Regions from separate parts of the Hydrogenophaga sp. GW456-12-10-14-TSB4 genome, predicted to be linked through region 2. Evidence: riboswitches for the same ligand, from Rfam matches in the RefSeq annotation. Region 2 holds a riboswitch; each other region holds the start of a gene.
The links. A riboswitch is a leader RNA that binds a small molecule or an ion and turns the genes downstream of it on or off. The one in region 2 is predicted to bind glycine.
Positions count from the first base shown of each region.

Region 1: linked by a shared signal. The riboswitch ahead of gcvT (glycine cleavage system aminomethyltransferase GcvT) and the one ahead of AC07ZS_RS20660 (D-amino acid dehydrogenase) in region 2 are both predicted to bind glycine.
Region 3: linked by a shared signal. The riboswitch ahead of AC07ZS_RS08795 (penicillin-binding protein 1A) and the one ahead of AC07ZS_RS20660 (D-amino acid dehydrogenase) in region 2 are both predicted to bind glycine.

Region 1 covers NZ_JBWKZH010000037.1:27,946-30,200, forward strand. The annotation lists gene gcvT (glycine cleavage system aminomethyltransferase GcvT) at 1-896, opposite strand, end outside; glycine riboswitch at 957-1,061, opposite strand; glycine riboswitch at 1,074-1,187, opposite strand; gene AC07ZS_RS18045 (hypothetical protein) at 1,219-1,713, opposite strand; gene AC07ZS_RS18050 (esterase/lipase family protein) at 1,834-2,255, opposite strand, start outside.
Region 2 covers NZ_JBWKZH010000047.1:20,753-23,007, forward strand. The annotation lists gene AC07ZS_RS20660 (D-amino acid dehydrogenase) at 1-800, opposite strand, end outside; glycine riboswitch at 767-868, opposite strand; glycine riboswitch at 869-963, opposite strand; gene AC07ZS_RS20665 (Bug family tripartite tricarboxylate transporter substrate binding protein) at 971-1,963, opposite strand; gene AC07ZS_RS20670 (M20 aminoacylase family protein) at 1,982-2,255, opposite strand, start outside.
Region 3 covers NZ_JBWKZH010000012.1:72,711-74,965, forward strand. The annotation lists gene AC07ZS_RS08780 (hypothetical protein) at 1-158, opposite strand, end outside; gene AC07ZS_RS08785 (VOC family protein) at 195-377, opposite strand; gene AC07ZS_RS08790 (hypothetical protein) at 477-1,097, shown strand; glycine riboswitch at 1,105-1,197, shown strand; gene AC07ZS_RS08795 (penicillin-binding protein 1A) at 1,356-2,255, shown strand, end outside.

The sequences.
Region 1 (2,255 bases), on a different contig from region 2:
TGGGCGATCAGGCCCACGCGCTTGCGCGCCAGGGGCTCGCTGCCGTCGAGTTGCGCGAGCACACGGGCCGCGCCGGGGAAACCACCCGCGCGTTCGCCGCCGGTGCGGCGCACCTTCTGCATGGCCCAGTTGAGCCCGGCTTCCACCGGGGTGGTGGTGGTGTCGATGTCGTTGCCGTAGAGGCACAGGCCGGCTTCGAGGCGCAGGGAGTTGCGCGCGCCCAGGCCGATGGGCATGACCTCGGGCTGGGCCAGCAGGGTGCGCACAAACTGGTCGGCGCGGTCGCCGGGCAGGGAGATCTCGAAGCCGTCTTCGCCGGTGTAGCCGCTGCGGGTGATGAAGAGGTCGGCGCCGTGCCACTGGAAGGGCGAGCCGGTCATGAAGACGAGCTTTTCGACGCCGGGCACGAGGCGCTGCAGCACGTCCACCGCCAGCGGGCCCTGCAGGGCGAGCAGGGCGCGGTCGGGCAGGGGGATGACTTCGCAGCGCGAGCCGATGCGCGCCTGGATGTGCGCAATGTCGCCGGCCTTGCAGGCGCCGTTGACGATGACGAAGAGGTCGTGCCCCCGGTTGACGAACATCAGGTCGTCGATGATGCCGCCCTCGTCGTTGAGCAGCAGGCCGTAGCGCTGCTTGCCCACGCCCAGGCCGATCACGTCCACCGGCATGAGGGTCTCGAAGGCGGCCGGGGCGTCGGGCCCGACCAGGCGCAGCTGGCCCATGTGCGAGACGTCGAACAGGCCGGCGGCCTTGCGGGTGTGGTGGTGCTCGGCCATGAGGCCGGTGGGGTACTGCACCGGCATGTCGTAGCCGGCGAAGGGCACCATGCGGGCGCCGAGTTCGAGGTGGAGCTTGTGCAGCGGGGTCTGGAGGAGCGGGGCGGCGGCAGCTGGCACGGCAAAGGCTTTCAGGCAAGGGGGCAGGCCCCGACGGGGGCGAAACACGGTTCATCCGTGCGCTGCCCCACTGTCCGCTTTACCTGAGAGATTCACGCGGGCGATGCCGCGCTTGCTCCTTCGGTGGGCCGCTTCGAGGAACGGCCTCTCTCCAGGGGGGTACACCGGCCTTTCGGCCCGTGTTTGCCAGTCCTTTTGCCTGAGCGTTCAGGGCACCCGGTGTGCGGTGCCGCCTGCGCCTTCGGCGAGCCTTTCCGGTGACCGGATCGGCTTCTCTCCTGACCGCGCGAGTGTATCGCACGGCGGCGGGCGGGCCGGCGTTTCAGGGCGTTTCCAGGGCCGATTCGGGCAGCAGGCGGGCCAGCCGCTGGCCGATGCCGTCGGCGCGTTCGCTGCCGGCCAGGCGCTCCACGTCGGCCATCATGGCGCGGCTGACGACCAGCATCTCCCGCACGTCACGCGCCTCGCGCAGGGCGTCGCGGTAGCGCTGGGCCATGGCCTTGTCGCGCGGGGCGAACATGCGCTCGCTCAGGTCGAACAGGAACATGCGCGCGCTGGCGACCGAGCGCGGGCCGGAGAAGGCATCGGCCGAGACCGCCGGCGCGGCGGCGGGGGGCGGTGCGGGCGGCTCGTCCACCAGGTAGCCGCGCGCGACCAGGTCGGCCGCGAGCGCGGGCCCCTGGCCCTCGAACAGGGCGAACAGCTCGGCATCGGGTTTGCGGCCGTCGGCCAGCAGCAGCAGGGCGCGCTCGCGCTGGGCGAGCTGGCGTTGTCCCGGCCGCAGCTCGGCCCGGCCCTTCTGGGTCTTGTTCAGCATGGGTCCAGCGTGTGTGAAGGAGCCCGCACTGTGGCGACGCGATGTGACGTCCCGGTGAAATGCCGGGCATGAGAGGCCGCGCGGTGGCGGCTGGCGGCTGAACGGGCCCGGTGTCCGGACCTATTCCTCGCTGTCGTCCTCGATGTCCGGGTTCCAGGCGGAAATGACGAACCTCAATTGCCCTTTGGCCCCCGGGTGCGATGGCTTGACCGCGCCCTGGTTGTCCACCGTGTGGGCATCAAAGGGAATCCGGACCTCCACGCGCCCGTCTCCCAGTGGTGCGATGGGCAGCTCCGTGGCGGCATTGACGATGCCCGTGCCTTGCCAGGCGTACTTGACGGTCCAGTTGGGCTGCGTCTTGGTGGGGCTGGTCATTTCCAGGATAAGGGCGTCCCGGAACAGGTAGCCTCCCTCGTAGTGTTCGTTCACCCACAGGCGCCGTTCGATTTCGTAGTCGGGCACGCGGATACCGAATTCCATGCCATAGGCGAGCGAGCGCCGCTTGGGGTTGACCCGGGCGCGATTGGCCAGAAACACGCTGG
Region 2 (2,255 bases):
GCCAGCATAACGCGCGCCCTGTCGCCGGTGCTCCACACGCGCGACACGGCCTGGGCGGTCATCAGTCTCACGCCCCGGCGTGCGCAGGCCAGGCCCAGGCCGTGGGTGAACTTGTGGATGTCGCCGGTGCTGTCGCTCTCGGTGTACCAGCCACCGAAGTACTCACCCTGGAGCGTGGGTTCAATGGCGCGCATTTCGTCGGGTGTGACGGCGCGGCGCGACAGGCCGCCTTGGGCCAGCAGCCTGGACACTTCGCCTGCGTGCTCGAAGCCGGCGCGGTCCCGGTAGATGTGCAGGATGCCGCGCTGCTTGTGATCGAAATCGATGCCCTCGTGTTCAGCCCAGCCAAACAGCTGCTCACGTGCGGCAATGGCCAGGCGCGTGGTGGCCACGGTGTTGTTGCGGTACTTGGGAATGGAGGCCACAAACTCGGCGAACCAGCTGAGCTTGTGCCAGCTGGGCCTGGGGTTCACCAGCAAGGGCGCGTCGGCCTTGAACATCCACTTCAGACCCTTCACCAGGGTGGAAGGATGGGTCCACACCTCGGCGTTGGACGCAGAGAGTTGCCCGCCGTTGGCATGGCTGGTCTCCATGCCCGCATAGCGGTGCTTTTCGATGAGGGTGACTTGATGACCCTGACGGGCCAGGGCGTAGGCGCTGGTGACGCCCGTGATACCGCCGCCGATGACGATGAGGTGTGCCATGTGAATCTCGCGTTCAAAGCCGTCAGACAGAGAAAGCATGGCCCGCACACCGTGTGCGGACCATGACCCCCTCTGTTTGAGACCTGAGAGATTCACCAGCGTGGGCCGGCTTGCTCCTGCGGTGGGCCGGGGGACGAATCCCGGCCACTCTTCAGAGTGCGATGCGTTGTCGACCGGTCCTTTTGCCTGAGAGTTTCCGGGGCGGTTGCTCCTTCGGCGCCGGCCTGCCATGCAAGCCAGTCTCTCCCGATCGACAGGGGTGAAGCTTACTGCGCTTGCAGCTGAATGGACTTGGCAATCGCGCGGAACTGGCTGATGCCGTCGGCATAGGCCTTGTCCACCGCCGCCAGCGGCAGGGGTTTGGCCAGCAGCTGGCTGTTGGCTTCCAGCGCCTGGTGCACGCCCGGGTCACCCAGCGTTTCGGTGATGGCCTTGTGCAGCGCGACCACCACCTGCTCCGGGGTGTCCTTCTTCACGAAGTAGCCGGTCCAGATGTTGAAGGTGAAGTCCTTGAGTTGCTTGCTCTCGCTGATGGCCGGGTAGTTCTTCACGCTCTCCAGCCGTTCGCTGTTGAGCATGGCCAGCACCTTGACGCGGCCCTGCTTGTGCATCTCGTCGTACTTCTTGCCATAGGGCGCCAGGAAAAAATCGACCTGGCTGGCCATCAGGTCCTGCTCGGCCGGCGCCGAACCCTTGTAGGGCACATGGGTCATCGGAATGCCGGTGACCTTGGACAGGTGCTCGCCGAGCAGGTGGTAGAAGGAACCTGGGCCCACACTCGCGTACGTCAGGGGGCGGCCCTGCTGCGCCGACTTGCGCGCATGCTCCAGGAACTCGTCCACGTTGCTGGCGGGAATGTCCTTGCGGGCCAGGAAGGCAATCTGCGCGGTGGCGATCATCTGCACCAGGCGAAAGTCTTCGCTCTTGAACTTGATGGACGCGATGGCCAGGGGCGCCAGGATCAGTTCGTTCGGCGAACCCTGGAACAGCTGGTAGCCGTCGCTCGCGCTGTTGAGCACTTTCTGCGCGGCGATCGAGCCGCTCGCACCGCCCAGGTTCTCGATCACCACCGGTTGGCCCAGCTGCTTGCCCAGCGTGTTGTTGACGGAGCGCGCGATGACGTCCGACAGGCCGCCGGCCGGGTACGGCACCAGCATGGTCACCGGCCGGGCGGGGTAGCTCTGGGCCTGCGCCACGCCCGAAAGGCTGGCCAGGGCGATGGCGACACCGGCCATCAAAGTCTTGTAGCGGCTGATCATGGGGAATCTCCAGTGGGGTCAGAGGTGGGGGGAGGGGACGGAAAGCAGGTCTTGCACGAGCGCTGTCCAGTAGGCGGCGCCGGTGCCGATGTTGTCGTCGTTGAAGTCGTAAGCCGGGTTGTGCACCATGCACGCACCGGGCTCCTGACCCACGCCGTTGCCGATGAACAGGTAGCTGCCCGGCACGCGTTCGAGCATGAAGGCAAAGTCTTCGCTGCCCGTCAGCATGGCGCCCTGGGCCACCACCTGTGCGGGCGGAAAATGCGCCTGCGCAACCGCCAGGGCGCGGGCG
Region 3 (2,255 bases), on a different contig from region 2:
CAGCGGCCGCTGAACGGCACTTGCGACGGGTCAAACCATTCGTGAAGACCGAGCACGAAAGAGCATGCGCCGAAGCCCCACCAGACGGCGGCCATCTCTTTGTTCGAGAACGGCTTCTTCCAATGAGGGTGGTCCGGTTCACCGCGATTGAGTTTCATACTGTGGACGCCTTGATCAATGTCTGTTTCTGGCCGTCAGGCCCCTCTCGCATACCGCTCCAACCGCTGTTCCAGCGTGCCGGTATGAAGCTCGAAGAAGTGGTTGTCGAAATCGTAGAAGTACACCTCCCGCGCGCCCAAACCGAAGCACAGGAAGTGCGCCATCCGCTCGAGGTCGCGAACGATGAACGTGATGTGGCTGATGCCCTCGATGTGCATGGGGGCTTACCGTAACACGGCCGTCTCAGCAGACCATTCCCCTACACCGAAACATCTGCGAACACCATTCCGGCCCCCATGCGTGCAGACTACGGCCCCATGAAGCTCCTCCCCCTCGTGTTTTCGCTGAGCGCCGTGGCGCTCGTCCCCTTCGCCGCCCAGGCCCAGCAGGCGCCGGCGAAGCCCGCGGCCAAGCCCGCGCCCGCTGCCACCAAGGCGCAGGCCACCGCCACCAAGCGTCCCCCACTGGCCCGCTCCGCCGCCAAGGCCGTGGAAGAGGTGACGCCCATCGAGGAAGACACCAACGTGACGCTCTCCGAAGCCGATCTCGCGGTGGCCAAGCGGGTGTACATCGGCAGCATCCCGTGCGAGCTCGGCAATGCCGTGCAGATCACGCCCGCCAAACGCGACGGCTTCTTCATCGTGCAGGTGAAGAACACGCGCAACGCGCGTTACTACATGCACCCGGTGGAAAGCCGCACCGGCGCCATCCGCCTGGAAGACCCCAAGCGCGGCGCGCTCTGGCTGCAGCTGGGCAACAAGTCCATGCTCATGAGCCAGAAGATCGGCGCGCGGCTGGCCGACGAATGCATGAGCCCCGACCAGCTCACCCTGGCCGCCGAGATGAAGCGCAACCCGCCCAAGAGCATTCTCGACCCGGTGGACCCGCCAGCAGCGGTCACGCCCCCGCCCGCTGCGCCCCCGGCCAACGCCAACTGATAGACTGCGACGCTCTGCGGGAGAGCGAGGCGCGTCGAGCGCCTCCGCCGAAGGCGCAAACTCCCATGATCGCTCAGGCTCAACGGACCGCAGACACATTTCGCCGACTGGAGAGAGGCCGGGCCGCACCACGCGCGCACCGGCACACCGAAGGGGCAGACTGCCACGCAGTCGAAACTCTCAGGTAAAAGGACAGAGGGAGAGGCGCCCACAGGAACGGCCATCGCGCGGTTCCTGCCTTCACCTGAGTCCTTGCCCATGCGCCTCTCGCGGCCTGCCTTCACCTTCCGTTTCTTTCTCGCCCTGGCCGTCGGCCTGTGCATCGGCGCTTCCCTCGGCGCGGCCTATGCCCTGCACCGCCTGTGGCTGCAGCTGCCCGAGGTCGGCCACCTCGCCGACTACGACCCCATGCTGCCGCTGCGCATCCACGCGCGCGACGGCAGCCTGCTCGCGGAGTACGGCGAAGAGCGGCGCCAGTTCGTGCCGATCGAGCGCATCCCGCAGACGATGCAGAACGCCTTGCTGGCCATCGAGGACGCGCGCTTCCACGAACACGGCGCGGTGGACTACGCGGGCATCGCGCGCGCGGCGCTCGGCAACCTCGTGGCCGGTGGCCACACCCAGGGCGCGAGCACCATCACCATGCAGGTGGCGCGCGTCTTCTTCCTGAGCCGCGAGAAGACCTACCGGCGCAAGATCATGGAGATCCTGCTGGCCTACAAGCTCGAAGCGGCCTACAGCAAGGGCAAGATCCTGGAGCTGTACATGAACCAGATCTACCTGGGCGAGCGGGCCTACGGATTTGCCGCCGCCGCGTCGGTCTATTTCGACAAGACGCTCGACCAGCTCAGCGTCGCCGAGGCCGCAATGCTGGCCGGCCTGCCCAAGGCTCCTTCGGCCTACAACCCGGTGGTCAACCGCGAGCGCGCCACCGTTCGCCAGCAGCACATCCTCAAGCGCATGCGCGAGCTGGGACACCTCGACGAGCCGGCGCACCAGCAGGCGCGCGCGGAGCCGCTCACGCTGCGGCCGCGCCCACCGCCGGCGGACCCGGCCACGGCCCATGCGGTCGAACAGGTGCGCAAGATGATGGTGGCGCGTTTCGGCGACGAGGCCTACTCGCGCGGCCTGGACGTGACCACCACCCTCGACGTGGCG